DNA from 3 places in the Pseudogracilibacillus sp. SE30717A genome. Region 1 is predicted to be linked to each of the others. Evidence: riboswitches for the same ligand, from Rfam matches in the RefSeq annotation. Region 1 holds a riboswitch; each other region holds the start of a gene.
The links. Region 1 has a riboswitch for S-adenosylmethionine ahead of SPD48_RS16155 (O-acetylhomoserine aminocarboxypropyltransferase/cysteine synthase family protein). Riboswitches for the same ligand answer to the same signal wherever they lie in the genome.
Positions count from the first base shown of each region.

Region 2: linked by a shared signal. The riboswitch ahead of SPD48_RS01220 (aminotransferase class I/II-fold pyridoxal phosphate-dependent enzyme) and the one ahead of SPD48_RS16155 (O-acetylhomoserine aminocarboxypropyltransferase/cysteine synthase family protein) in region 1 are both predicted to bind S-adenosylmethionine.
Region 3: linked by a shared signal. The riboswitch ahead of SPD48_RS18890 (YezD family protein) and the one ahead of SPD48_RS16155 (O-acetylhomoserine aminocarboxypropyltransferase/cysteine synthase family protein) in region 1 are both predicted to bind S-adenosylmethionine.

Region 1 is NZ_JAXHDF010000010.1:115,912-126,257, reverse strand. It holds gene SPD48_RS16185 (hypothetical protein) at 2-421, shown strand; gene SPD48_RS16180 (TIGR00266 family protein) at 469-1,263, opposite strand; gene SPD48_RS16175 (SLAP domain-containing protein) at 1,749-2,177, shown strand; gene SPD48_RS16170 (hypothetical protein) at 2,248-2,412, opposite strand; gene SPD48_RS16165 (ArsR/SmtB family transcription factor) at 2,516-3,556, opposite strand; gene SPD48_RS16160 (NCS2 family permease) at 3,810-5,105, shown strand; SAM riboswitch class I at 5,401-5,511, shown strand; partial or broken gene SPD48_RS16155 (O-acetylhomoserine aminocarboxypropyltransferase/cysteine synthase family protein) at 6,004-7,323, shown strand; gene SPD48_RS16150 (sugar ABC transporter substrate-binding protein) at 7,462-8,595, shown strand; gene SPD48_RS16145 (sugar ABC transporter ATP-binding protein) at 8,690-10,195, shown strand; gene SPD48_RS16140 (ABC transporter permease) at 10,197-10,346, shown strand, end outside.
Region 2 is NZ_JAXHDF010000001.1:262,102-272,447, reverse strand. It holds gene SPD48_RS01240 (ABC-F family ATP-binding cassette domain-containing protein) at 1-326, opposite strand, end outside; gene SPD48_RS01235 (helix-turn-helix transcriptional regulator) at 455-1,438, shown strand; gene SPD48_RS01230 (YpmS family protein) at 1,459-2,115, opposite strand; gene SPD48_RS01225 (SGNH/GDSL hydrolase family protein) at 2,087-3,019, opposite strand; gene SPD48_RS01220 (aminotransferase class I/II-fold pyridoxal phosphate-dependent enzyme) at 3,186-4,862, opposite strand; SAM riboswitch class I at 5,010-5,129, opposite strand; gene SPD48_RS01215 (hybrid sensor histidine kinase/response regulator) at 5,304-8,363, shown strand; gene SPD48_RS01210 (Cna B-type domain-containing protein) at 8,484-10,346, opposite strand, start outside.
Region 3 is NZ_JAXHDF010000016.1:1,254-11,599, forward strand. It holds gene SPD48_RS18870 (small acid-soluble spore protein P) at 1-117, opposite strand, end outside; gene SPD48_RS18875 (DNA alkylation repair protein) at 117-374, opposite strand; gene SPD48_RS18880 (diaminopimelate dehydrogenase) at 519-1,499, shown strand; gene SPD48_RS18885 (NCS2 family permease) at 2,082-3,371, shown strand; SAM riboswitch class I at 3,477-3,579, shown strand; gene SPD48_RS18890 (YezD family protein) at 3,744-3,944, shown strand; gene SPD48_RS18895 (aminotransferase class I/II-fold pyridoxal phosphate-dependent enzyme) at 4,154-5,281, shown strand; gene SPD48_RS18900 (bifunctional homocysteine S-methyltransferase/methylenetetrahydrofolate reductase) at 5,278-7,131, shown strand; gene metE (5-methyltetrahydropteroyltriglutamate--homocysteine S-methyltransferase) at 7,197-9,485, shown strand; gene SPD48_RS18910 (amidase) at 9,940-10,346, opposite strand, start outside.

The sequences.
Region 1 (10,346 bases):
GATGAAGAAGTTTATTGGTATTTCTATGTTAATGGTTCTTCTTTTTTTATCCGGTTGTGGAACAATTTTGGATGTAATTGGTGGTAGAGAAGGAATGATTTTCGGTACGGGGACATTTGAGGATGGAATTCAAGATAAAAAGTCTACATTTCGGTCTAATGAAGATTTTTTATTAGAAGCTTATTCGAAAAAAGCTTTTGGAACGAGTGAAATAAAGATTACAACATTGAAAAATGATAATAATAAAGAAGAAATTTACGAAGAATGGTATGACAAAGTAGACCCTACATGGAATGAAATGTTATATGAGTTTCACGTTGTCGATTATGATGGTGAGTATGAGCCAGGTGATTATATTGTTCGTATATTTAAAGATGAGACCAATCTTCTTGTAGAAGGAACATTTTCCATTGAAGAGTGATTGAATGAGGAGGAAATTTCTTGTTTCATCTTTCCTCCTTTTATTTACTATTTTCTGTCGCCACCCAGTATGTTAAATAATCCGCCGACGATACTACCTTCGTCTTTTGAACCCCCGTGTTGTGGAGCAGCAGCAAATACTCGGCTTGCCAGTCTGCTGAAAGGAAGTGATTGAACCCAAACAGTCCCTGGCCCTTTTAATGTTGCAAAGAACAACCCTTCGCCCCCAAACAATGCTGTTTTAACGCCACGTACGAACTCAATATCATAATCAACTCCACCTGTCATCGCAACAAGACAGCCTGTATCTACCTTTAATGTTTCGCCAGCTTGAAGGTCTTTTTGATGAATAGTTCCACCTGCATGAATAAAGGCCATGCCGTCTCCCGCAAGTTTCTGCATGATAAACCCTTCTCCTCCGAAGAAACCAGCACCAATTTTTCGTTGAAACTCAATTCCAACAGAAACCCCTTTTGCGGCTGCTAAAAAAGCATCTTTTTGGCAAATTAATTTTCCATTAATCGTATTTAAATCAATTGGAATTATTTTACCTGGATATGGTGAAGCAAAAGATACATGCTTTTTTCCGGTACCTTTATTTGTGAATGTCGTCATGAATAGACTTTCACCAGTTAATACTCGTTTACCTGCACCAAGTAATTTATCCATTAAGCCATTTTGAGTGGACGATCCATCGCCAAAAATAGTTTCCATCTGAATTTCTTCATTCATCATCATCAGACTGCCGGCCTCAGCAATTACTGTTTCCTCGGGATCAAGCTCAATTTCGACAAATTGCATATCGTCCCCAAATAGTTTGTAATCAATTTCATGGTTTTTCATTGCTTCATCTCCTGATCTATAGCATCTTATGATGATTATTATATAGATTATTTATTAATTCGTATACTTTAACAGAATCATATAGATTATTTAGTTGGTGGAGATTTGAAAGTTGTTCGGTATATTTTAAAAGTTTCATTTACACATATACTATTTAACCTTCTACGTTTACTAATAAGATTGTAACCAAATGTCATTTCCCGGGAAATAAAGTCGAATATTTGCATAGCGTGATTTTCTTTTAACATATTAGGGAGCTTGGTATCCAATAGAAAGTTTAAACCACTCGACTTTACAGAGTTTATAAATATTCATAGCAATGACCTTACATACATGGTTGTTTTCCAAATAAGTTTCGAATATTATATTATTAGTTTTTAATGAAAAATCTTTCATTCCGTGAGAAAGCAATGTTACTATTATAGGCAAGGAGGAAGAAAAAGAATGTGAGAGTATGTTCTAATTTTTAAAAATGGAGGTACGTCATGACTCAAAATATATACTTTGAACCAGCTTGGGAACGTACAATAAGTGATCCGGATCGCAAAGTGATTCTTGAAAAATTTTATCGTCTCAAAGAAGCAAATGTAGCTAACGATTTTATCACATACTTATGGCATGCCTATAATCATCGTCAATCGTTGCTGACCACAATACTTATTCATAATTGGAGTGGTCAGGCAATAGATTTTGAAAATCGGCTTGTTCATTGTTTGGTTGGCGGCGAAAAAATTGCAACTGAAAAATTTAGTATTCCATGTCAAGTGCCTGCACACACAAGTATGCCGTGGACATTCATTTTTCCTAAAGAGCATGTAAGAAGCAGTGTGGATTTTAGTAAATGTCAGTTAATAGTTGAAAATAATATTTGCAGGACTTTAAATGATGATAAGAATGAGATGCATATAGAATAAGCAATTTGTCTCATCCATAGTCTTAGATGCTATTATTTAGTAATGAGATTTTAAACCATAAAGGTATTTGTCAGGTTCGTTTAAATCTTTTCTTAAAATAAAATATATTTTTTCCTGAGAATATCTTTTTTAATAAAGATTTTTCATCAAATCCAGCGTCTAATGAACAAACTGTATTTAGATGTTTTTGTCGTTGTTTTATTTCGTAATAATAAACTTGTAAATTGATATTCATTATATTTCCTCCTTTTAATTTGATATTCATATAATGTTATGTTTGATACTTATCAAATAAGGTGACGTAAAATAAGCCGAAAAAATCGATCGATTTATTTTCTTTATGTTAATAGGTCAATCATTTCGGCAATAGATTGTTTCAATTTATCTTTATTTACTTCATAATAAATTTTATTTTCAAATTTAGTAGTTGTAACAAGACCAAGACGAAACAAGATAGACATATGATGGGATATAGTTGGACTTGATAAGTTAAGACGTTGTGCGAGTTCGTAACCATAACGGGGTTGTTTGTTCAATTCTTGAATAATATTTATCCTTTTACTATCAGACAAAGCACGTGCAAATTCAATAATTTTTTCTTCGGTGTCCTTTTCGTTCATTAACTCTTCAATTAAATTAATCCCTGTGATACTTATAACAAGATCGCAATCAGTGTCATATGAAAAAACAGTTTTACTATGATGATAATAAGAAGGAATAATGATAATCGTGTTTGGAAGTTTTTCAAACGGTGTATTTTCATCAAATCGAATGATCTGATTTAATTGTTGTACACTTAATGATTTTATTTTTTCTATTGCTTCCACATGGGATGTTTCAAGCTGTTTACTATTGGATCTATATATTAGATCATAACCTTGTTGAAGAACTGAAATAAGTTTTTCTTGCGTATTTTCTGCATCAAAATAGAGATAAAATAATTTTGATTTCTCATTGTTTGGTAATGTTGTGTTTTGAATATATTTATGAACTTTTGCGGAGTTTGAGAAAATTGATTCATTGTTAAATAAATTATGTCCTGTGTTAAAGAAGGATGATACGATTTGTTTTGCATCGACTGTTTTTAAAAAAGCTAAACATTTTTCAATATCATGATGTTGATTATGAAGGTAAATCATTTCTATTAAGGATAATCCAAAAAAACTATCGGGGTGAAAAAACATATTAATTTCTTCAAGTAAGTCAGTTGAAAGATCTTGCTGTAACTCTTTAAACCAGTCGTAAAGTCTTTTAGTCTCCTGTTTTTGATAAGTTTCCTTTTCTACGGTTTTAAATTCAGAAATTTGAACGAGTAGAACGAGTAATTCAAAAACAGGTGAACGAGCAACGTAAAAATTGTTGGATAATTTTTCCGCCATTTTGTCACTTCCTAACATGAAGTTTGATGAATATCTAATGTTAAATCAATTTTACCAGCTAAATTCCTGTTTATCATATTTATTTTACCATAAATTTCTATTATGAAAAATAGAATCTAGTTCATTTTAATGTAGAACATAGCTTTCTTGACCTGTATATGTTTAATTGTTATTATTTTTCTATTGTATAAAACATCTTTTGTAAGATAAATTATTTAACTATAAATACGCATAATAGCAGGAGACAGCCTTGATGAAAAACTTTTTTAACTTTACAGAAAGAAATACAACATATAAGAAAGAAATTTTTGCAGGTATTACTACTTTTCTTTCCATCTCTTATATTTTAGTCGTTAATCCGTTAATCTTGAGTGAAGCAGGGATGGATAAGGGAGCTGTATTTACAGCAACTGCCCTGACTTCTATTCTTGGTTCACTCCTTATTGGTCTGCTTGCCAATTTTCCGATTGCCATTGCACCAAGTATGGGATTGAATTCTTTTTTTGCTTTTTCGGTATGTCTTGGGATGGGCATTGAGTGGCAAGTAGCATTAACAGGAGTGTTTATTGCAAGCGTCTTATTTATGATGTTAAGTTTAATGAAAATAAGGGAGAAAATTATTAATGCCATTCCTGAGGATTTAAAACATGCGATTGCAGGCGGGATTGGCTTTTTTATTGCTTTTATCGGACTGAAAAACGCCGGAATCATCATTTCCAATGAGGATACTTTTGTCACAATTGGAAATGTGACTTCTCCCATGACAGCATTAGCTTTATTCGGTCTTGTTATTACTATTTTTATGTTGGTGTATGGAATAAATGGCGGGATTTTTTACGGGATGGTTGTTACAGCTATTGTCGGGATGATGTTTGGGCTTATCAGTACACCTACATCAATTATTGGAAAAATTCCAAGTCTAGCACCAACTTTCGGAGTTGTCTTTACGAATTTACATGAGGTATTTACACCTGAGTTGTTGGCAGTAATATTTACCTTTTTATTTGTAGCCTTTTTTGATACAGCGGGTGCGTTAATTGCACTAACAAGTCAAGCTGGAATAATGAAAAATAATAAAATTCCAAATGCAGGTAGAGCATTACTTGCAGATTCCTCTGCAGGTGTTATTGGTTCCATATTAGGAACATCCACTCCAGCTACCAGTGTGGAGTCATCAGCAGGCATTGCACTTGGTGGAAAAACAGGGTTTACATCTGTCGTTATCGCATTTTGTTTTACGATCGCATTGTTTTTTTCCCCCATTTTAACTGTAATTACAACAGAAGTGACAGCTCCTGCTCTAATTGTAGTTGGCGCATTAATGGCAATGCAAATAAGTAGAATAAATTGGAGTAAGTTAGAAATTGTTATTCCTTCCTTTATTACAATCATTATGATGCCGATGTCTTCAAGTGTGGCAACTGGTATAGCATTTGGTTTTATTCTTTATCCGATAACCTTAGTAGCACAAAAGCGGTACAAAGAAGTTCATCCAATTATGTATGTATTAAGCTTATTATTTGTTTTGTATTTTGTATTTATCGTTTGATAAACGAATTAACACTCAGTGAAAGATCTAATTCATCTGTGATTTTTTTAAAAAGATTCTAAAAGAAGTATGAGAAATCAATAGGTATCATGCATGCTGCATGTAGGTCCGGAATGGAAATTAAAGTAATATCACCTATTAATTACAATTGAGAAATAAAGATTATAATTGATAAAACGAAAATATAAAATAATTTGACAAATATAATTTTTAATCATATACTCTTATCTATCATGTTGCTATAAAGACATGGTGCATACACAATAAAAATTACCTACTAAAATTTATTAGTTTACTCTTATCCAGAGAGGTGGAGGGACAGGCCCTAAGAATCCTCGGCAACCAAATGAGTTAATCTCATTCAGGTGCCAATTCCTGAGAAGCGATTGCTTTTTGTAGATAAGAGAGTTGGAAAAATTGATATTGACCATCCAATCTCTCTGTATTTTGCAGAGAGATTTTTATATTTAATGAGGCTGGGATAAAACAAAATAGTAGATATAAAACATGAATACTACTCCAAATTAACGAAAGAAATATTCGTAGACTCTTGCCAGAAGATGTCGCTCTTATGCCAGTGATAAAAGCGGAGTATATTTCTGTAGCGACTATAATAAGCATTCGTGTTTTAATAACTCTATATAACTTATATCTCAACCTCTTTATATATAACAGGTAATTACTATTAACTAAATTTTCTTATTAGGTAGGAAATAAACAAGTTTTGATAAATTGCGATTAGTTAGGAAAATTAATCTGTATGCAAGGTTAATTCCTAGTCAGGTCAGATGTATTATACATAAAAAAGTAGCATAGTAGATGTATATTCTATAAATCGAGTGAGTTATCAGAAAATTGCGCGCTTTAAATAGGCAGTATTTTTGTAGGAGGAAAGCTGATGAGTAAGGGGCAAAAAATAGAAACATTATTATTGCACGGAGGACAAGAAGTTGATCCGACAACAGGATCACGAGCGGTACCTATCTATCAAACAACATCATACGTTTTTGAAGATTCCGCCCATGCTGAGAAGTTATTCTCTTTAAATGAAACCGGAAATATATATAGTCGCATGATGAACCCGACCGTTGATGTTTTTGAAAAAAGAATGGCTTTATTGGAGGAAGGTGTTGCAGCAGTAGCGACGTCTTCAGGGATGGCTGCAATTGCGTTATCCGTCCTTAATATCGCCTCGGCTGGAGATGAAATTGTCGCTGCAACCAATATATATGGAGGTACATATAATTTATTCTCTATAACATTACCTAAATACGGAATTAATGTACGGTTTGTCGATCCGTCGAATCCACAAAACTTTAAAAAGGCGATCACGTATAAAACGAAAGCAATTTTTGCTGAAACAATTGGAAACCCGAGTCTACATGTGTTAGATATCCAAGGTGTTGCAAAAATAGCACGTGAGGCAGGTATTCCACTTATTATTGATAACACATTTGCAACGCCGTATGTTTGTAAGCCTATAGAACACGGAGCAGACATAGTTGTTCATTCGGCTACAAAATGGATAGGTGGTCATGGGACGTCAATTGGTGGCATTGTGGTAGACGGCGGTAATTTTGATTGGAACTCGAAAAAGTTTCCGGGCTTTATTGAACCTGATCGCAGCTATAACGGTATAAGTTATGCAAAAGATTTTGGCGACATTGCCTTTGCGACAAAACTACGTGTTCAATTACTCAGAGACTTTGGTTCATGTTTAAGTCCTTATAATGCGTTTCAATTGCTTCAAGGGGTAGAAACGTTAAATTTACGGGTTGATAGACATAATGAAAATGCGTTAGAGCTAGCAAGACGATTAGAGAAACATCCTGCAGTCGCATGGGTTTCTTATCCTGGATTACCATCTCATCCATCATATGAACATGCTAAAAAACTATTAACCAACGGATTTGGATCTATCGTAGTGTTCGGGATAAAAGGCGGCAGAGAAGCTGGTAGCAGATTAATAGATCATGTCTCGCTATGGTCACATTTAGCAAATGTGGGGGATGCAAAAAGTTTAATTATCCATCCTGCATCAACCACTCATTTACAATTGTCAGATGAAGAACTTGCGGCTACTGGTGTATCAAAAGATTTAGTTAGATTATCAGTAGGTTTAGAAAATATTGATGATATTTATGAAGATTTGGATCAAGCGTTAGAAAAAGCAACAGGTCAACGTGACAATGGAAATAAGGATATAGTAACGAATGACATCTTGCAAAACAATACGGAAGATATTGTGAACAAACTTACTGAAGCAGTTATTCAGCAATTGAAAGACAAAAGAATTTAGTAGAACACTATGCAAATAGTTTTCATAAAAAAATTAGAAAAATCAGGGGGAAAGAAGATGAAAAAGAGAAGTATTTTAACAGCATTTCTACTAACGTTTGCACTCGCGCTGTTTTTAGCCGGATGCGGATCATCTGATGATAAAGCATCAAGTGATGATTCATCAGATAAAGGGGTAAATGAAGATGTGTCATTAGAAGGAGTGCCAGAAAGATTTGCAGATGGAGAGAAAACTAAAATTATGGTTATCCGTAAAATTGGCGGAGACGACCATACAGCACAATTCTTTGCTGGTGCAAAACAAGAAGGAGAAGCGTTAGGCTTCCAAGTAGATACATTTACAGCAAACGGAGATTCAGCTAAATTCAATGATGCTATCGCTCAAGCGATTCAGCAAAACTATGATGGATTAATTATTTCTCATGGTGATGATGCAGCAGTAGTTGATCAAGTAAAAGAAGCGAGAGAAAAAGGCATTGATGTAGTAGCGTTTGACTCAAACACGGACTTACTTGATGTTGAAGGAGTAACACTAACAGCACAGGATGACCATGCATTAGCAACATTAGCATTAGATAAATTAGTTGAAGAACAAGACGGCGAAGCTAAAATTGCTTATTTATGGGTGGATGGATTCCCACCAATGGAAAGAAGAAATGAAATCTATACACAAACATTAGAAGAAAATCCAGGCATTGAAGAAATTGAGCGTTTTGGAGTTGCTTCCGAAAATACATCGGTCGATACACAAGATGCCGTGGCGGCAATGCTGAATAAACACCCTAAGGGTTCAATTGATGCGATTTTTGCAACATGGGATGCATTTGCAACAGGTGCAGTACGTGCCATTGAAGAAGCGGGTCGAGACGAAATTGCTATTTATGGAATTGATGTTTCAAATGCAGACCTTCAATTAATGAGCGAAGAAGGCAGCTCTTGGAAATATACAGCAGCTGTAGATCCGAAGTTAATTGGAGCAATAGATTTACGTATTCTTGCGAAAAAACTTGCAGGGGAAGAAACGCCTCAAACATTTGATTTGGAAGCATCTTTAATTTCTCAAGAAGATTTACTAGCGGCAGATGAAGAAGTGAATATGGAAAACCTTGCAAATGTTATTGAAGGCTGGGGGACGTCATCCGAATTTGAAGAAGATTGGATGATTACGTTAAAAGAATATCATGCAAAATAAAATGAAATGATCGGAATTCACTATCACCGAACACTAAAGCGGCACTCTTTTTGGGTGACGTTTTAGTGCTTTATATAAAAAGTGGGTGGAGAGATTGAAAGAAATAGTTCTTAAAATGAAAAATATATCGATTGAATTTCCTGGCGTGAAGGCATTAGACGATGTTCATTTTGTTGCCAAAACGGGAAGAACTCATGCATTAATTGGTGCGAATGGAGCAGGAAAATCCTCTTTAATGAAAGTGCTATCCGGAGCGTACAATCATTATACAGGTGAAATTGAATTAGACGGTAAAAAAATTGATATTCGTAAACCAAAAGATGCTCAAGATTTAGGTATTCAAATTGTTTATCAGGAAGTGGATACTGCTTTGATTTCCTATTTATCTGTCGGAGAAAATATTATGCTCAATGATTTAGTTAGCAATATGGGAAAAAAGCAATTTGTTAACTATCAGCAACTTCATAAACGAGCAACGGAGATTTTAAAAAACCTCCATATGAACGTTTCTTCCAGACAACTTGTAAGTGAATTGACATTAGCGGAGAAACAAATGGTATTAATTGCTCGCGCTATTTCTTCTAACTGCACGTTTTTAATTTTAGACGAACCGACAGCCCCTTTAAGTCATTCAGAGACCGAGAAGTTATTTGAAGTAGTGGATCAGCTAAAGAAAAATAATGTAGGAATAATCTTTATTTCACATCGTTTGCCCGAGTTGTTTGCCATCTGTGATGACATTACCATTATGAGAAATGGCCGCTTTATTATTGAAGAAAAAATTAAAGAAACAAATGTAAATCGAGTTGTAGAACATATGATTGGTAAAAGGATGGAGGACCAATTTCCTACAATTGAAAAGGAAATCGGAGAGACAGTTTTAGAAGTGAGAAATCTTACTGATTTTGAAAAAATTAAAGATATTAATTTACAGGTTCGTGCAGGGGAAGTTGTTGGGGTTGCAGGACTTGTTGGGGCAGGAAAAACAGAAATATGTAAAGCGCTATTCGGCGCATCGAAAAAGATCGAAGGGCAACTATTAATCAAAGGAAAAAATGCGAAAGCAAATAATCCACGTAAAGCTGTTATAAATGGAATGGCCTTAGTTCCTGAAGAACGTCGAAAAGAAGGTGTGTTAGTATTAGAATCCGTTTCTACTAATTTAACAGCCTCTTACTTAAAAAACTTTTTAAAACCATTTAGTTTTCTAGATTTTAAAAAAGAAAGAGACGTTTCAAAAGAAATGGTTTCAAGTCTAGGGATTAAAACACCTTCTGTTGATACAAAAGTCCAAAACTTATCAGGCGGAAATCAGCAAAAAGTAGCGATTGGAAAATGGTTAACAGCAGATGCCGAGGTGTATATTTTTGATGAGCCGACAAAAGGAATTGATGTAGGTTCCAAAAAAGATGTGTTTGAACTTATCACTGCGCTCGCAAAACGCGGTAAAGCAATAATTTACGCTTCCAGTGAACTTTCTGAAATCATGGGTATTACGGATCGGGTATACGTAGTTTATGATGGTGAAGTGACGAAAGAGCTGGAAACGACTGAAACAAATGAAGAAGAACTTCTATACTTTTCAACAGGAGGAAGGTAGAATGACGGCATCGAATACAGAGTCAACCAATCGGTCAAAACGAAGATTCGACTTTTTCGATTTTTTATATAAATATGGAACAATAATTACAATCGTTTTACTTATCATTATTTTTTCCATTGCAAATCCAAGTTTCATTCAAATGGGAAAT
Region 2 (10,346 bases), on a different contig from region 1:
GTAAAGTCTTCCTTTAAATAAATATTATCCTTTTCTTTCATTACTTCATACAATCTTTCATGACCCATTAAAACAGTTTCTAGAACTTGTTCTTCTTCATAGGCGAAATGATCTTGTTTTAAAACGGCCATTCGTTTGTCAGAAGGGATAGACACTTCACCTTTTTGAGGTTCTGTTTCCCCTGAAAGAACTTTCAAGAAAGTAGATTTACCTGCGCCATTTGCTCCAATCACACCATAACAATTTCCATTATTAAACTGTATATTAACATCTTCAAATAATTTTTTATCTCCAAATCTTAAACTGACATTGGATACATTTATCATCTTTTGTTTCCTCCGTTTATATATCGTCCTAAGTAAGCTTAAGGGATTATTTGTAATTCGTCAATAGATTAAATTATGGATAAAGCTGTTATAATTAAGACTAACTATCTTTTGAATAGGGGGATTCTATGAAACAAAGCAATAACTTCCGTTTGTTACAATTAAGAGATCTCTTGTTTAATGAAACAGATGAAGAGCATGAATATGATATTTATGAAATCGAAGAGAAGCTTGTTCAACTTTTAGATTTAAAAAGTATTGATCATCGAACCATTAAAAATGACATAGAAGCACTCCAAGAGATGGATTTTGATATTGTAAGAAACAGAAAAAAGTTCGGAAAAATATTTTATAGTCATCAAGATAAATATTTTGAAACGTATCAAATTCGTCTTCTCGTTGATGCGATTCTTTCTGCACGTTTTATCACTCCAAAAGAGAAGGATATTTTGATTGAAAAGTTAAAAGAATTAACGAGCATCCATATTCGTAAGACGTTACCTGAGCCAGTATTGTTCAGTCAGACTATAAATCACGATTATGAAAGAATTAAATATAATATCGATCGTTTGCATCATGCAATAACAGGTAGAAAAGTAGTTAGTTATCAATATGGAGATTTTAATGTACGAAAAGAGTTTGATTATAGAAGAGATGGCGAACTTTATTTTGTTGAGCCGTATGCGTTAATTTGGCAAAATGATTTGTATTATTTAATTGGTAAGTTTCAAGAGACGAAAGAAATCCGTCATTATCGATTAGACAGAATTAAAGAGATTACAATCTTGGACGAAACCTTTGTAAAAGAAAAAGGATTTGAACTACAGCCTTATGTTGATAATACATTTCATATGTACAGTGGAGAAGAGCTGCGTATGAAAATCCGATTCGATAATAGTCTAATCAATGCAATTTTTGATCGTTTTGGTATGGAGGTTGATGTGAGGGAAGACGGGGACGAACATTTTATTTTAAATACAAATGCAAAGCTATCTGATGGGCTTGTAAGTTGGATTTTAAAGTGGGGATCTCGTGCCAAAGTCATTTCACCTGATCTGTTAGTCGATAAAATAAGCGAAGAAACTAAAAAAATGGCAGCTAATTATAAATAGATGTGAAGGTGGCTTCACATCTATTCTCTTAATTCTATATTTTCTTCTTCAATAACGTCAATCCCTAATGTTTTATAAGGAACATTAATTTTAAAGGCGATATTGTTTGCTTCTAAGTCAAATTGCTCTACCCCGACTTTAAAGTTACTTTTGATTTTCATTTCCGTAAGTTTCACGTAGACTTCTTCTTCTCGAGGATTAATGACAACCCAGTCAGGGACAGGTAAATGCTTAGCGACATATTGCATGATTTTTTTATTAGGTAATTGCAATAATCCGACTGAGATTGACTTTTGTTTCAAAACAAGGTCACCATTATCCTGTACAATTGGCTCAAAATGGATTAGAAGTGGTACTGTTGTTGAAAATAGTGGTAATTCTCCATACAATTGAACATCATCATCTAGGTTTATGGAGTAATTATGATTTGTATTCGCAAGCAATTTGTCCAGATACGCATTTACTAAATTATTTAGATTTTGTTTAGTTGTTCGGACGACAAACTGAGAACTGTTTTCCACTTTATATTTATTGCTTGATATTTCTAATTCAGTTTTTGGTATTGGCGAATAAAGGTAAAAAGCGAGAAGCAAAATAATTCCCGCATTTATTATACAAAGAGTGATAAAGCGTTTTTTCCATTTTGAATTATTGAATTGTTGCCTCTGTATGTTCATCGCCGTCACCCTCATCCAACACATATTGTAATATACGATTCGCCATTAATCTATATCCTAAAGCATTAGGATGAAAATTATCATCTGAGAAGTAATTCGTTTCAGCGTTATCAAATAAATCTTTAATGGGGATATAGTGCACATTACTGTATTTTTCTGTAACGTCTTCCCCGATTTGATTCCAACTGTCAACAATATATTCTAATTCCTCAATGTCAGCAAAATATTCTTGAAACGGATTATAGAAACCAATTAAATAGATATCTGCTTCCCCGTTTATTTCTTGAATTTTTGTAAAAATATTTTCTAATCGCTGTTCATATCTAATTTGCTCTGAAGTGAATTTCTCGAGAGTTAAGTCTGTGAAATTTTCCTTAAAAACTTGCATAATATCGTTTGCCCCAATAGTGATTAATACAATATCAGCATTATCAAGCGCTTCTGTTACATCTTCATCTTCTAAGCGAATAAGTAATTGACCGCTACGGCTTCCTCTCTTAGCAAAGTTCTGAAATTGAGCTACTTGTTTATCTTGATTAATTGTATCATCTAAAATGCCTACATACCCGCTATTATTCGTTTCATCCCCACTTCCTTCTGTTAAAGAGTCACCGAGTGTTACTACATTTACATCATGGGTGAAGAAGAAACTGGAGGCCTTTTTTAATTTATCAGAAATAAATTCTCTAATAGGATCTTCTTTTACTTTTACTGCTACTTCTATATCTTCTTCCTCTTGCTCTTCTGGACTTGCAGTTTTATCATCTATGTTATGCTCATCTTTTGGTTGAACAATTTCCTTAATCGGTTTTGTAGGAGTAGGTTCTTCCTTGGCGAATATAAAAAGGATAAGTCCGCCTGTTAGTATGAGTATAATGAATATTAATTTTTTAATGGTAATCACACCTAAATCCTTAAATTAGTATATATATATTATAAAACATAACATGTTTATGTGTAAGTTGTATATTAACATAGTTTACCTTTAATATTTACCAATAAACTTAAAATGTTAAAAGAAAAAACCGCCTTATGCAGATAAGGCGGAAAACGAGTTAAATATTATTTGTTTATTTAATAAGTGATGCTTCTGGTTTATTGGAACGTATTCGTGCAGCTTCCTCTAATATGTCTTTTCCTTTAATGATTGTTACGTTAGGATCAACATATTCAATTGATGAAGGGTCTAATGTCCAAATGATTTTAAGTCCTTTATTCGTCAATGATTTTGATTCAGCATCAGATAATGGTTCGTCGGTAACAATGACGTCAATGATATCATCTTCGTTAGCTTCTTCAAGATTAATTATTTTATATCCTCGATTTTCAAGTGCATTTAATGTTTCCTTTAAGTTGCTATTTTCTTTTAAAGCGATTGTTTTTTGTCTTAAACCTGCACTACGATCAAATGGTGTAGAAAACAACCATTTAATTGCATCTTCTTCCGTTGTTTCTATCGTTGAAATTCCTGTAGCTTTTTTAATAGCTTCATCTAGTGTTTGAATGATATCCTCTATTGACTCAATTCCAACAGATAATCTGACAAGTTCTTCTGTTACCCCACTTTTCTTTAAATCTTCTGGGCTTAATTGTTGATGTGTTGTTGACGCAGGATGAATGATAAGCGATTTTGCATCCCCGACATTTGCTACATGTGACCATAGATCAATGGAATCAATTAATTTTTTCCCAGCTTCTAGACCGCCTTTAATACCAAACGTAATGACAGAGCCATATCCAGAAGAAAAATATTTATTAGCTAATTCATGGGAAGGATGATCTTGTAATCCAGGAAAATTAACCCACTCAACAGCAGGATGACTTTGTAAGTAACCTGCAACTTTTAGCGCATTTTCATTATGACGCTTTAGACGGACATGCAAGGTTTCTAGCCCTTGCAGTAATAAAAATGCATTATGTGGACTAATGGAAGCTCCTGTATCCCTTAATAATTGAACCCGTAGGCGAAGGGCAAAAGCGACGGGACCAAGATCTGCGAATCGGACGCCACCATAGCTTTCGTCAGGTTCAGTAAAACCCGGGAATTTTTCGCTATTCCAATTGAAGCGACCACCATCTACAACTACACCACCAATTGATGTTCCGTGTCCCCCAATCCACTTTGTTGCAGAATGAACAACAATATCGGCCCCCCACTGGATTGGCTTTGCAAACTTTGGAGCAAATGTATTATCGATAATTAAAGGAATTCCATGATCATGTGCAATAGTAGCTATTGTTTCAATATCGAAAACATGTAAACTAGGATTCGTTATTGTCTCCCCAAAAATTGCTTTTGTTTTATCGGTAATGGCAGCTTTAACTTCATCTGGATTTGTTCCATCAACTATTTTTACGTTAATACCAAAACGAGGTAATGTATGAACAAATAGATTGTATGTGCCTCCATATAAATTACTGTCTGCGACAATTTCATCTCCAGCACTTGCAACGTTTAAAATAGCATACGTAATAGCTGCCATTCCAGAAGAAGTTGCCACTGCAGCAGTTCCATCTTCTAATAAAGCAACTCGTTGCTCAAATGCATCTGTTGTCGGGTTCATAATTCTCGTATAAATATTTCCTGTTTCCGCAAGTCCAAATAAATTTTTAGCATGCTCTGTATCGCGAAAAACATAAGATGTTGTTTGATGAATTGGTACCGCACGTGAACCTGTAACTGGATCCGGCTCTTGACCTCCGTGTAATAGAATCGTATCGTCCTTTTGAAACTTGAATTCTGACATAGATAAAACTCCTCCTTGGATTTTAGAGAATACATCTCTATTTCTTTAATTAAAGCAATGTAAATCACTTTCAATGTAGAGGAGGATAAATAAAAACCCTCTTCTACGAAAGATAGAAGAGGGTGTTGTGTAAAAAACCGTTTCCTCCTCTTATCTTCCAGACTAAATTGTGTCTGTAGGATTTGGCACCTTTAAAAGATTTTATAAAAACCTTTTATGGTTGCTGGACTTCATCGGGCCTATTCCCTCCGTCACTCTTGATAAGAGATGTTCATATTTGAAATTACTAATTATTATACAGGTTGCATATAGAATGTCAACTATAAAACTTGGAATTAATTGAATAATAAAATATTTAGATTGAAAATTAATCTTGTAAAAGTAAGTACCTTCACTGATAATTAGTTTAATTATCCGTTTTTGATGAAGGGTTGAGAAACGATGTTGACTAATAATAAAATTTCCTATAAAAAAATATTTCTTTTAATAAGTATTTTCTTACTTGTATTAACAACCTTTCGTATTGGGTGGATTTTTTACCACAAAACTCCCGACCATCCTCACGCGGAAAAGGGAGTTATAGATTTAAGGGAGTGGAACTTTACAGATAGTCAGACAATTACACTCAATGGGGAGTGGGAGTTTTATCCGAATCAATTTATCCATTCAAATTTTGTTCCAGCAGATAACTATACGATTGTACCAGGATTATGGAATAGCATGGATGAAGATAAGGAAATAAACTATGGCACCTATCGATTAAAAATACTTTTACCGACTGTCGATAGTATAAATGAACAGGGGAATTATGGATTAATTTTTAAGGATCTTGAATCAGCGGCAAGCGTGTATGTTAATGGACAATTAGTAACAGAATCAGGTTTACCTTCAGATACAATTAGTCATTACGAAAGTAAGCTGGGAATCTATAAAGCTTTTTTTCATGCGGATAGTGATGAAATAGAACTAGTAATTGAAGTAGCTAACTATGAAAACACGTTTGCAGGAGGAATTCCCAACCCTGTTAAATTCGGATTAGGAGACGCTGTAGAAAAGAACCTGTTTTTTGCACATAGTGCACAGTTAATGGTCGTTTTAATCTTGCTTGTACATAGTGCCTATGCTTTTGGTTTATATATTATGGGGCGGAATGTATTTCATAAAGAACTAGTATATTTCGGTTTTTTACTTATTTTTGCTGCCTTTTCAGTCATAGTTGATGATGATAAATTAATCCTCAATTGGTTTCCAATTAACGCTGAATGGTCACTGAAACTAATCTATTTGTCATTCGCCGGGACTGTCTATTTTATTCTTAAATTTATAAAATATGTGTTTAACTTAGCCCAAGCTTTCTTTAATGTATTATTTGTAACATATGTGCTTCTAACGCTTGCTTTATTTATTATTCCGTCATCATACATGATGTTTGTCGGTTATGGAATTATGTTAACAAATGTGATTTCGTATACATTCATTTTTATTATTGTACTTCAGATAATTAAAAAGGGCGATTCCGATGCTATATTTATATTAATTGCTAATGTCGTTAATTTATACAATGTTTTATGGGGTTTGGCTCTTAATATGGGTCTGATAGATATACCTTATTATCCGGTGGATTATTTAATAGCTATTATGGCTTTTGCGGGATTCCTCTTTAAGCGTCAAACAAGTGTCATGCAATTAAATGTAAAACAATCGAGAGAACTGAAAAGAGCGGATAAAGCTAAAGACGAATTCTTAGCGAATACATCCCATGAATTACGCAACCCGCTTCATGGAGTCATTAATATTGCTCAAACGATATTAAATAATAAGTCAAATTCATTGTCAGTAGATGACCAGAACAGTTTAAAATTGCTTGTCCGAGTAGGTCAACATATGTCATTTACGTTAAATGATTTACTTGATTTATCGAGGTTGAAGGATAATAAGATTCATTTAAGAAATCAGCCAATTAACCTTCATTCCGTTGTTTCAGGTGTAATCGACATGATACGTTTTATGATGGAAAATAAAAAGCTTAAAGTAATTTTAAAAATCCCAAAGTCGTTTCCATCTGTTTATGCAGATCAACACCGACTAATCCAAATCTTGTTTAATCTGCTACATAATGCAGTTAAGTACACTAATGAAGGTAATATAACAATAGATGCAACCTATAGGGAGAAATTTGCAAAAATAACAGTGACTGATACAGGAATCGGTATGAGCGAGCAAGTACAGGAATCAATTTTTAAACCTTACCAACAGGAAGAGAAAAATCCGACCGTATTTGAGGGTGGGTTGGGCCTAGGTTTATATATTTGTAAACAGTTGGTCGAATTACATGGGGGAGAAATCTCAGTAAAATCGAGTATGGGAAAAGGATCAACATTCAGTTTCACCATTCCACTGGCTAAAGAAACATCTACAAAGATTGAGAGTATACAAGAAGTTGCAGCTTCTTATGAGATGGATCATGACAAATTAGTAGATTTATCAGAACAAAAGCCTGAGTTGACTAGTAAAAAAGCTAGAATACTTGCTGTAGACGATGATCCTGTTAACTTAAAAATTTTACGAAGTATCCTTAGCAGAGAGTATGAAATATTGACAGTATTAAATGGTGATGAAGTATTAAAGATGTTAGTTAAAGGTGAATGGGATCTTGTTATTGCGGATGTGATGATGCCAAATATGTCAGGTTACGAATTAACGCAAAAAATTCGAGAGCAATTTACCATTTCCGAACTTCCAATTTTACTTTTAACAGCACGAAGTCAACAAGAGGATATATATACAGGATTTCTTTCAGGTGCCAACGATTATGTCACAAAACCAATGGATGCACTAGAGTTACAAGCAAGAGTTAAAGCGTTAACGGAATTTAAACAATCAGTTAAAGAACAGCTTAGAATGGAGGCGGCTTGGTTACAAGCGCAAATCCAGCCTCATTTCTTGTTTAATACATTAAATACAATAGCTTCACTTGGAGTAATAGATACCTCAAGGATGTTTAAACTGCTTGAGGAATTTGGAAACTACTTACGACGAAGTTTTGACGTACATAACACGGATTCCCTTATTCCAATTGAAAATGAGCTAGATTTGACTCGTTCCTATTTATATATTGAGAAACAGCGTTTTGAGAATCGATTAAAAATTACATGGGATATACCAGATAAACTAAATTTTAAGATTCCACCATTATCGATTCAGCCAATTGTAGAAAACTCGGTTGAACATGGGGTTCTTAAACGGATTGAAGGGGGAAGGATTTGTATCCGAATCACATATCATGAAAAAAGCTATAAGATAGCGATCATCGATGATGGGGAAGGAATGGAGCAACAGAAGATTAGTCAAATTCTAAATGAACATCCAACTAAAGTGTTAGGAGTGGGGCTTTCAAATACGCATCGACGGTTAAAAAAATTGTATGGAAAAGGGTTAGCAATTGAAAGTAATATAGATGAGGGAACTAAAGTAACGTTTGAGATTCCAATAGAAGCGTAGATGAGAATGCGGTTGACGAAATCACCGTCTCCCTGTTTTGTTAAGAACAACATCTAAACAACAAAAGCTTTCACATACTAGTTCAGTATGTGAAAGCTTTGATTATTCTAACCTGAATTCTTATTTTTCTATTTTTCTACGGAATATGACTAGTGTAGCAAATCCAACGATTAATAACACAAGTCCAGCAAAAGCAAAACTGTAAATATTTGTAGCAGTTTTTGGTAATTCATTTCCGCTACCCGGCTCTGCTTTTTCAGGATCTTTCTGATCAGATGGATCTGTTCCGGTACTTACATCTGTTCCCGGTGTGCTAGGCTTTTCAGGCTCTACAGGTATAAGTGTATTTGTAATATCGTATCCGTTAATTGTAGTTTCGTAGCCCTCTACAACATCCTCAGTAATTGAGTAAACTATTTTTTTACCAGCTTCATATTTTGGTAAGTTTGTGAAGCTGTATACCCAATCGTCTGCTTCGGTTACTTCAATAGACTCAACTTGCTCACCATTTGCTAATAGATTTACTGTAATTGATTCTGGGCGAACACCGTCTTGGTTATCTGAATCATTCCAAGTTTTTGTTCCAGATACTTCTGTTACCTCAGGTGTGTAAGCATTTGTGATGATGATGTTGCCATGATCTGTATCATTCACTGAAGTTTCATATTTTGGTACATCTGTTAATTCAATTACTGAATATTCAATTGCTTCTCCTGCCGCTTTTTCATCTAATTCGTCCCAAGTGTAAGTCCAGTCGTTTTCTGAAGCTAGCTCTACCGGATCACCGTATGCTTCGCCATCAGCAGTTAGTTGTACTTCAATGCTTTCTGGACGAATGCCATCTTGGTTATTCGCGTCATCCCAGTGTTTCGTTACCGTTACAGCTGTTTTTCCTGGTGTATATGCATTTGTAATATTGAAGCCTTCGACCGTTTGTGAATAGTCTTTTACTGAATTTTCTGTAACTGTGTAAAGAATCTCTTCTCCAGCTGCAAATTTTGGTAAGTTTGGGAAGCTGTATTTCCAGTCGTCTGCTCCGGTTACTTTAGTTGATTGAACGTGTTCACCATTTGCTAAAAGATTAACAACAATTTCTTTCGGGCGAATACCATCTTGATTATCGGCATCATCCCAAGTTTTCATACCATTAATCTCAATCTCTTCAGGTGTATGAGCATTTGTAATGTTAAACCCGTCAATTGTAGTTTCGTAACCTTCTACATGATTCTCTGTAATTGAGTAAATTATTTCTTCTCCTGCTTTGTATTTTGGCAGATTTGAGAAGTTATAACTCCAATTATCTGCTTCAGTTACTTCCTTTGACTCGACAAATTCATCATTTGCTAATAGATTTACTGTAATTGAATCCGGACGGATACCATCTTGGTTATCTGCATCATTCCAAGTTTTTGTTCCAGATACTTCTGTTACCTCAGGTGTGTAAGCATTTGTGATGATGATGTTGCCATGATCTGTATCATTTACTGAAGTTTCATATTTTGGTACATCTGTTAATTCAATTACTGAATATTTAATTGCTTCTCCTGCCGCTTTTTCATCTAATTCGTCCCAAGTGTAAGTCCAGTCGTTTTCTGAAGCTAGCTCTACTGGCTCACCATAGGCTTCGCCATCAGCAGTTAATTGTACTTCAATGCTTCCTGGACGGATGCCATCTTGGTTATTCGCATCATCCCAGTGTTTCGTTACCGTTGCACTTGTTTTTCCCGGCTTGTGGTGATTGATAATATCTGTACCATCAATTTCCGTCGTATATTCCTCTACCGAGTTCTCAGTAACAGTATAGATAATTTCTTCACCAGCTTCATTTTTTGGGAGGTTTGTAAAGCTGTATTCCCAGTTGTCATCTGCAGTTACTTCCTTAGAGTCAACTTGCTCACCATTTGCAAAAAGGTTTACCGTAATTGAATCTGGACGTACACCGTCTTGGTCATTCGCGTCATCCCATGTTTTCTCTCCGGAAAC
Region 3 (10,346 bases), on a different contig from region 1:
TTGTTTGCTCATTTTATCCTGATGGGAGCCGCTTAACGGTTCTCCATATGGTTGTTTCGGACTTTTTGGCAAATTCGGTTTTTCTTGTTGCTTTGGTCCTTTAGGTTTTCCGCCCACTATGGATTCTCCTTTCGTTGATAGGTTGCATATTTGGAAAATATTTCTTCGTCCTCTAATAATCCACATACACCACATTGAATCCTTACATTTGGACCTCGATAGGAAAGATGAAAAGGTTCCTTATTTTCAAGATTATATTCCTGGATAATTTCTCCGGTCCCAGCGTCTAATTTTACAATTCTAGGGTGTTGTTCCACGATATTAAATCGACTTCGGTTCGTTTTACAATTTGGGCAGCAATAGGCACTACTCATCATAAACCCCTCCTTGCTAGTAAAGTTCCCAAAAAGTTTATTCTTTATGAATAGGAATGGAAAAATCTATAGATTGCACTTTGAATATAAAAACGATAGTATATAAACTAAATTACATATTGAATATTCTAGGTGGGATAATAGATGGCAGAAAAAATTAAAGTAGGAATTATCGGTTATGGAAATTTAGGTCGAGGCGCGGAACTGGCAATTCAACAACAGCCAGATATGGAACTGGTGGCGGTGTTCTCTAGAAGAGGTGTTGTTCAAACGTTTGATCAAAATGTACCTTCTCTTCATATTGATGAGGCGAAAAATTATCAAGATAAAATTGATGTAATGATTTTATGCGGTGGATCGGCTACAGATCTTCCCGAACAAACACCGCATTTTGCTTCCATGTTTAATACGGTAGACAGTTTTGATACACATGCTAAGATCCCTGAACACTTCGAATCAGTTAATGAAGTCGCTCAAAAAAGTGGTAAAACAAGTATTATTTCGGTTGGTTGGGATCCAGGTTTATTCTCGATTAATCGGGTTATGTCGGAAGCTGTTTTAGCAGAAGGAAATACGTACACTTTCTGGGGGAAAGGTCTCAGTCAAGGACACTCTGATGCAGTTCGTCGGGTGGATGGAGTTAAAGCAGGCGTACAATATACCATTCCTTCTGAAGAGGCAATGAACCGAGTTCGTCAAGGAGAGAATCCAGATCTTTCGACAAGTGAAAAACATAAACGTGAATGCTATGTCGTACTAGAAGATGGGGCGGATGCTGATGAGGTCGCAAACACGATCAAAACAATGCCGAACTATTTTGATGAATATGATACGACGGTTCATTTTATTTCTGAAGCGGAGTTGCAAGAAAACCATTCCCAAATGCCACATGGTGGGTTTGTCATTCATAGTGGTAAAACAGGAGAAGATACGAACCAAATTATTGAGTTCAGTTTAAAGTTAGATAGCAATCCAGAATTTACTGCAAGTGTTCTAGTTGCATATGCACGAGCAGCATGCCGTCTTCATAAGGAAGGCCAAACTGGCGTAAAAACGGTATATGATATTGGACCAGGTTATATTCATCCTTCATCACCAGCTGATTTAAGAAAAAAGTATTTATAAGTTCATTTTTTATCCAACGTAAGGAATATGCCGCGGTATCTTCTGCATACTAGAGGGATTCTGGTTAGACGGGCTAAGGAACCGCGGCGTTTGCCCTTGGGTAGGGTGATTTTTATTTTTCTACTTGGATTTTTTATTAATGGATCAATGTTTATTTCTTACCAAAGTTAGGTGGAATAGCGGTTTATTATCAAGCTGTTCCTTCTCCTTTCATAAAAAAGTCGGTACATTCTAGTCTTATCTGATTTATACCGGCCTCATTTTACTACCTCAATTTTTATTTTCTTCAATTTTTAAATCAACTTTGTAACAATTTTTTTACTATGCCCAGTTTTCAATCTTAATTTGATTTTTAGCAACTGGTGTAGTTTATTTCTTTCCGTGCATAATAATAGCGTTTACTTATACGGGAAATATAGAAAGATTCTTTCAAAAAAATAGTGTAAACATAATGATTTAAGTTTGAAATATTGATTCGGTTCGATTATGATATTTTTTGGAGTTCAACAATGTTGGACTTACTCGGAAATTCTCATAAACAAATAGGACTAGTTTGAGAATTAACATTATAAGGGGTATAACATGGAACGCTTATTTAAATTAAGACAGTCAGGAACGAATGTAAAAACGGAAATTTTAGCAGGTTTTACGACCTTTTTAACAATGGCATATATTGTTGTTGTAAATCCGGCTATTTTATCGGCAGCAGGGGTGCCATTTGATCAAGTGTTTTTAGCGACAATCATTTCAGCAGTAGTTGGTACACTAATTATGGCCTTATGGGCAAATTATCCGATTGCTATTGCTCCTGGAATGGGAATGAATGCATATTTTGTAAGTATTGTGGCAACACAAGGGGTTTCTTATCAAGTTGTCTTCGGGGCTGTGTTATTGGCAGGGCTCATTTTTCTGTTATTGACATTTACAAAGTTTCGAGAGTTACTACTTGAATCCATACCAGACTCTTTAAAGTATGGAATTACAGCGGGTATCGGACTTTTTATTGCTTTTTTAGGATTAAAAATGTCAGGTCTTGTCGTACCGAATGAAGACACATTAGTTTCATTTGGTGAACCTTCTGATCCTCAGACATTACTTGCGATTGTCGGTTTATTAGTTACCTTAATCTTAGTAGCTCGTAATGTGCAAGGTGCACTATTTATCGGGATGTTTGTAACGGCGATCATTGGATATTTTACCGGGATGCTACATATAGATAAAATTGCCTCGGCACCTCCGCCGGTTGTATTTTTTGATTTAGATATTGCGGGAGTATTTTCTCATTCACTTTATACGGTTGTGTTAGCTTATTTGCTTGTGACCATTTTTGATACGACGGGGACAATGATTGGGGTTGCCGAACAAGCAAATTTAATGAAAGATGGAAAACTGCCAAAGGCAAAAGCCGCATTAACTGCTGATGCAGTTGCGACAACGGTAGGGGCGACGCTTGGGTCAACGCCGTCCAGTGCGTATGTTGAATCATCTTCTGGGGTAGCAGTTGGAGGAAGAACAGGGCTAACCACACTAGTTGTTGCGATCTTATTTTTAATTTCATTATTTTTCTCACCAATTGTAGCGGCGATATCTTCTTTATCAGCGATTACAGCTCCGGCTTTAATTATTGTTGGTAGTTTTATGTTGGCAGGTCTGGCAAATATCAAATGGAAAGAATTTGATGAAGCTTTTCCAACTTTTGCTGTTGTTATAATGATGCCATTAACTTCTAGTATCGCAACAGGGATTGCCGTAGGATTTATTACGTATCCGCTTCTAAAAGTGATGCGAGGGAAGTGGCGGGAAGTCCATCCAATTCTATATCTATTTGGAGTAATTTTTGTCTTGCAGATGATTTATTTTCCGGGTCATTAAGTTTTCAGTAGGATAGATGAGGGTAAAAATTAATTAGCAGAAAAGGTTGACAACTTAAGAAAACAGTGTATAGTTATATTTACAATTTAATTTAAAAGTAATTTTTTCTTATCCAGAGAGGTGGAGGGACTGGCCCTTTGAAGCCTCGGCAACAGACTTTTTAAGTACTGTGCCAATTCCAGCAAGCTAAGTGCCTGAAAGATAAGAAGAGAAATGAATGAATAAATTCGACCTCTTCTTATCATGTAAGAAGAGGTTTTTTAATGGTTATTGGTCTACCAAAATCGTTTCTTTTCTTATTAGGCGCGACAGCTTTACGAGTTAGATTTTTGAACTTGTACTTTAATATTAAGCTGAAGGGGAGATGAGAATTTGAGTAAACTTGATGATGCACAAAAGGATTTTTTAACTGCTAGTTTACGAGAAATCGATTATGGTTCAGTAGTCATTACAGTCCATGATGGGCAAGTGACACAGATTGATACGACGGTGAAAAAAAGATTTCAAAAAAAAGCAAGCCGATTAACAAATCGTAATGTAGAAAGTAATTTAAAAACAACTAAACAATTTTGAGAACATAGGAATGAAAATTTAATATTATGCCGATTAGACAACTAAAGGCATCTTTCACTTTTTATCCAGAAATTCAGGCTGGTAAGGTGATAGATGCCTTTTTTTCTGTTAAGAAAATCTAAAACTTTCTTACTGCTCACTGGCTAAAACCGCGATGTCCTGGGACTGTGCTTACTCGTCCCAATTACTATTTGAAAGGGGTTTGGAGGATGACAGAACGATGTCGAAAAGAAACATTTCTTGTGCAAATTGGAAATCGGAGAGAGGAACATTTTCGGGCGGTAAGTACTCCACTATACTTTTCTACTGCATATCGTCATGAAGAAATAGGATTGGAAAATGGGTACGATTATATCCGCACTGGAAATCCGACTCGTAATGTATTGGAAGAAGCAGTTGCAGAATTAGAAGGTGGTGAAGAGGCCTTTGCAACATCCTCTGGTATGGCGGCTGTTCAGTTAGTATTTTCTCTATTTGATAAAGGATCACATTTTATTTCATCGCGTGATATATATGGTGGGAATTACAGATTGTTTGATTTATATGAGAAAAAATATGGATTTGAATTTTCTTATTGGAACGGAACGAATTACGAAGAGCTTGAAAAACTTATTCAAGATCATACGAAAGCAATTTTTATAGAAACACCGACAAATCCATTAATGCAAACGGTAGAGTTAAAGAAAATTTCGGAGATAACGAAACAATATGGAATTTTGCATATTGTGGATAATACGCTCTACACTCCTTATATCCAGCGGCCGTTAGAAGAAGGAGCTGATATTGTGCTCCATAGTGCGACAAAGTATTTGGCTGGACATAATGATGTGTTAGCAGGACTTGTCATTTCAAAAGGTGAGAAGCTTAATGAGGAGTTACGCATCTTACATAACTCAACCGGAGCAGTTCTCTCACCATATGATTGTTGGAGCCTCATTCGAGGGATGAAAACATTGGCACTTCGGATGAGGCAGCACGAATCAAACGCCAAGCATGTTTTAGAATATTTAAAGAATCATCCACTTGTAACAGAAGTATATTATCCGGGACGAGGCGGGATGCTTAGTTTTGAAATTATTGATTCATCCCTCGTCTCTCCATTCTTGCAATCATTAAAGTTATTTACATTTGCAGAAAGTTTAGGTGGGGTAGAAAGTTTCTTAACGTATCCTATTACGCAAACTCATATGGATATTCCAGAAGAAGTACGTGAATCATACGGTCTATCCAATCGACTGCTTCGTGTCTCGGTTGGAGTAGAACACGAGGAAGATATTATTGCCGATCTTGAACAGGCATTTGAAGCAGTCTCGAAATTGGAGGTGACCTATCGTTGACATTACGGGCCGAATTACAAGAGCGCATATTAATTGCAGACGGTGCAATGGGAACCATTCTCTATTCACATGGAGTAGATCGTAGCTTTGAAGAATTGAACCTCACTCACCCGGAACAAATCCAAAATGTGCATGAAGCATACATCAATGCTGGAGCTAACGTGATACAGACGAATACTTATGGAGCAAATTATATTAAACTTGCACGCTATGGATTAGAAGAACAAGTGAAGAAAATTAACCAAAAAGCAGTTCAAATCGCGAAAAAAGCGAGCGATCAGCGAGTTCATGTTTTAGGAAATATCGGTGGCATTCATGGGGCGCAAACAATTCTTGAATCAGATGAAGAAATAAAGCGAAGTTTTCGAGAACAGTTATATTGCTTGCTGTTAGAAGGTGTCGATGGACTTATATTAGAAACGTATTACAACATGGATGAATTAAAAACGGTCTTGCAAATTGCTCGAGAAGAAACGGATTTACCAATCATCACCAATGTCTCAATGCATGAGCCAGGGGTTCTTGAAAATGGAACGCCACTTGCAGAAGCATTAAAACAGTTAGAGGATCTCGGTGCTGATGTCGTTGGGGTGAATTGTCGATTAGGACCATCCCAAATGGTTACATCACTTGAATCAGTGCCTTTATTAGATAAAGCCTATTTAGCTGCTTATCCAAATGCAAGTATTCCAGCTTATCGAGATGGTGTGTTGTTTTATGAAAATGAACCAAATTATTTTACAGCTTGTGCTCGTGATTTAAGGGAACAAGGTGTTCGTCTGATTGGTGGCTGCTGCGGAACTACGCCAGAACATATTCAGGCACTTGCTGTAGGGGTTGAAGGACTCTCACCGGTTATTGAAAAAACAGTGATTAAGGAAGAACGAATTGAACTAATAAGTTCGAAGGGACATACAGAAGAAACATTAACTGAAAAAGCAAAAAAACGACATACGATCATTGTAGAGCTTGATGCACCAAAGCATTTAGATATTACTGAATATATTAATGGGGCAAAAGCTTTAAAGGAAGCAGGAATTGATGCCATAACACTTGCTGATAATTCACTAGCAACTCCTAGAATCAGTAATATAGCCATTGCAACTATCCTGCAGCAACATGGAATCAAACCGCTCGTCCATTTAACATGTCGAGACCGAAATTTAATTGGTCTGCAATCGCATTTAATGGGTCTTCATACACTTGGAATAAATGAAATTCTTGCGATAACAGGTGACCCGACTAAAATAGGAGATTTTCCGGGAGCGACATCCGTATTTGATGTCAATTCATTCAAACTGATTGAACTTATTAAAAAAGGAAATAAAGGAATCTCTTTTTCAGGAAATTCGTTACGAGAAAAAACAACATTTAATGTCGCGGCAGCATTTAATCCAAATGTCGCTAATGTGGAAAAGGCAGTTAACCGACTAGAGAAGAAAATTACAAGTGGTGCTGATTATATTTTAACTCAGCCAGTATATAGTAAAGAAAAAATAATTGAATTAAAGAGAGCTACCGCACATATAGAGACACCTATTTTCATAGGAATTATGCCGCTAACTTCAACGAAAAATGCTGAATTTCTTCATCATGAAGTTCCAGGCATTAAATTGACGGATGAAGTAAGAGTACGGATGAAAGCAGCAGAAGGAGATCGAGCTCAATCAACCGCTGAGAGTATCGCTATTTCAAAAGAGTTAATCGAAACAGCATTAGAGAACTTTAACGGAATTTATTTAATTACTCCGTTTATGCGCTACGACATTTGTGTAGAACTTGTAAAATTTATTCATAGTAAGACAGGAGTAGGAGCCGTAGAACAAAAGGTAGCGGCATTGAAAACGTAACATGTTAGTTGGAGTTTAATACATTTTAATAAAAAAATATTCATATAAAAATGGAGGAAAAAGAAATGGCGAAAATTAAAAGCTCTAATTTAGGTTACCCAAGAATTGGGGAAAATAGAGAATGGAAACGTGCTCTAGAAGCGTATTGGAACAGAACTATTTCCGAAGAAGAACTGACTGAAAAAACGGATGCGATCCGTCTGGAAAACTTAAAAAAACAAAAAGAACAGGGAATCGACCTCATTCCTGTTGGGGATTTTTCCTTATATGACCATGTATTAGATACGTCCGTGACATTTGGCATTGTACCAGAAAGATATAATTATTCCGGCGGTAAAGTAAATATAGATACATATTTTGCTATTGCAAGAGGGATTGATGACGCCGTCGCATCGGAAATGACAAAATGGTTTAATACAAACTATCACTATATCGTACCAGAACTGGACGGAGTTAAGCCGAAGTTAGTAGAAAACCGAGCACTTGATTATTATAAGGAAGCAAAGGAAAACCTCGGAATCGATGGAAAGCCGGTTATTTTAGGGCCGATTACATACCTAAAACTGTCAAAAGGGTATGAGCCAAATGAATTTAACCAACTTGTAGATACATTCCTTCCTTTGTACGTGCAAATTTTACAAGAACTTGCTGAAGCAGGAGCTACGTGGGTTCAGATAGATGAGCCAATTTTTTCGACGAATGTTTCGGAGGAAATTGTAGAAGCAGCTGAGAAAGTATATCGTGTATTTGCTAAAGAAGTGCCTGAAATAAAAATTATTTTTCAGACTTATTTTGAGAAAGTTTTTCATTTTGAAAGAATAAGTCAACTTCCAGTCGCAGGAATTGGCCTTGACTTTGTTCATGGGGATTCCTTAGAGTTACTGAGAACGTATGGTTTCCCGCAAGATAAGGTTCTAGCTGCTGGTATTATAGATGGACGAAATGTATGGCGAGCTAATATTGAAGAAAAGCTTACATTGCTTGAGACGATTCAGCGCTTTGTTCATGATGATCAGCTGATCATCCAGCCATCATCTTCTTTGCTTCATGTGCCAGTGACGAAAACATTAGAAGAAAAAATTGATTCTGTTATTTTAGAAGGTTTATCATTTGCAGATGAAAAATTGCAAGAAGTCGTTACACTCACAAAAGGCTTAGTCACAGGAAGAAAGAGCATTCAAACTGAAATTTACGAAGTAAAAGAAGCATTAGGTAATTTGCAAGCTACGTATCGCTCGAATAAGGAAGTAAGAGAAGAGATTACTAATTTAACTTTGGAAGATGCGAAAAGAAACGAAATCTTTTCAGAGAGAATTAAACTCCAGGAAGAACGTTTTAAATTACCTTTACTTCCGACGACAACAATAGGTAGCCTTCCGCAGACACCGGAAGTGAGAAGTACTCGGACGAAATGGCGAAAAGGAGAGATTACAGATAAAGATTATACTCAATTTGTATTTGATCAAATCAATCGCTGGATTGCCATCCAAGAGGAAATAGATATCGATGTACTTGTTCATGGAGAATTTGAGCGTAATGACATGGTTGAATATTTTGGTGAAAAATTTAATGGATTCTCAGTCACGGAATATGGCTGGGTACAGTCGTACGGTTCTCGTTGTGTAAAGCCGCCGCTCATTTTCGGAGATGTTTCATGGGATAAACCGATTACGGTGAAAGAGAGTGTCTATGCCCAATCATTGACAAACCGTCCGGTAAAAGGAATGCTTACAGGCCCTGTAACGATTTTAAATTGGTCATTTGTCCATGATACAACGCCACGTTATGAAATTATGAAACAAATTGCTTTAGCTCTACAAAAGGAAATCGAAGCTTTAGAAGAAAACGGAATTAAAATTATTCAAGTAGATGAGCCTGCACTTAGAGAAGGATTGCCACTTGATCATGAAAAATGGGAAGAATATCTAGAAGAATCAGCTTATGCGTTCAGGCTCGCAACAGCCACTGTAGCTGCAGATACACAAATTCATACACATATGTGCTATTCGAACTTCGAAGATATTTTTGACTGCATTGATGCCTTAGATGCAGATGTTATTTCTATTGAAACATCTAGAAGTCATGGCGAACTTGTCTCTACCTTTGAAGAAAATACGTATACGAAAGAAATCGGATTAGGGGTGTATGATATTCATAGCCCACGAATTCCGGCTGTCAATGAAATTAAGCAAAATATTAATCGAGCTTTGCAGACAATTACACCGAAACAATTTTGGGTCAACCCGGACTGTGGACTGAAGACACGAAAAGAAGACGAAACAATCGCTGCCCTCAAAGTAATGGTTGAAGCAGCAAAAGAGGTTAGAAAAGAACAATTAACAACACAAAGATAATCCTTGCGCGTCTTCTTAAGTAAGAAATAAGAGTGTTACCGAATAGAGAAAACACCTCTCTTGAATTCCAGTTGGTAGTTCAGAAGGGGAGAATCATCTAGTTCCATTCTTGTTAAGGATTAATTTTCACCTTACTAGTAAAAAAAGAAGAGGCTGCGACAATACAAAATTATCAACCGAAAAAGCGAACAATACGCTAGTTTAGCGGAGGAAATATACGTAGACTCCTCGTCGGCTAAAAACGGTCACGTCCTGTGACCAACGTCGACACTAGGACGTCCTGTCCGTCGCGGGAAAAGCACGAGTCCGCAGATCCCTGTAGCGACTCGAAACGAGGAGCTACAGAAGCTAAGGCCGTGCCCGTGGAAAGCGAAGTATATTTCCGAAGCTATCATACATTTATTTTGTTCGTCTTTTCTTTATTAAAAAATACTTTTGTCCCAGCCACTTTCTATTATGCTTTAAATAATAAATCAGGTTTTTTATTTTCAAGTGGGTTCGTTTGCTCAAAAGCATATCCAGCATTTAAGATTGCTGCTTCTCCAAAAGCAGGCCCCATGAATTGTAAACCTACTGGCAGTCCTTGACTAAAACCACAAGGTACTGATAATGCTGGCAGTCCAGTTAAGTTACCCGGCCCCATAAAGCGAATAATATTATCGATCAAATCAACTTTTTTACCGTTAAGATCTGCAAAGTCATCTCCAATATCATTTGGCAAGATTGGTAATGTTGGCATCGCAAGGATGTCTACTTGTTCAAAAGCTTTTCTGAAGTCATGTTTCAACTGTCTTCTTACTTGTTGTGCTTGCAAGTAATCAACAGCAGAAGGTAGTTCACCTAGTTCAAATAACATACGAA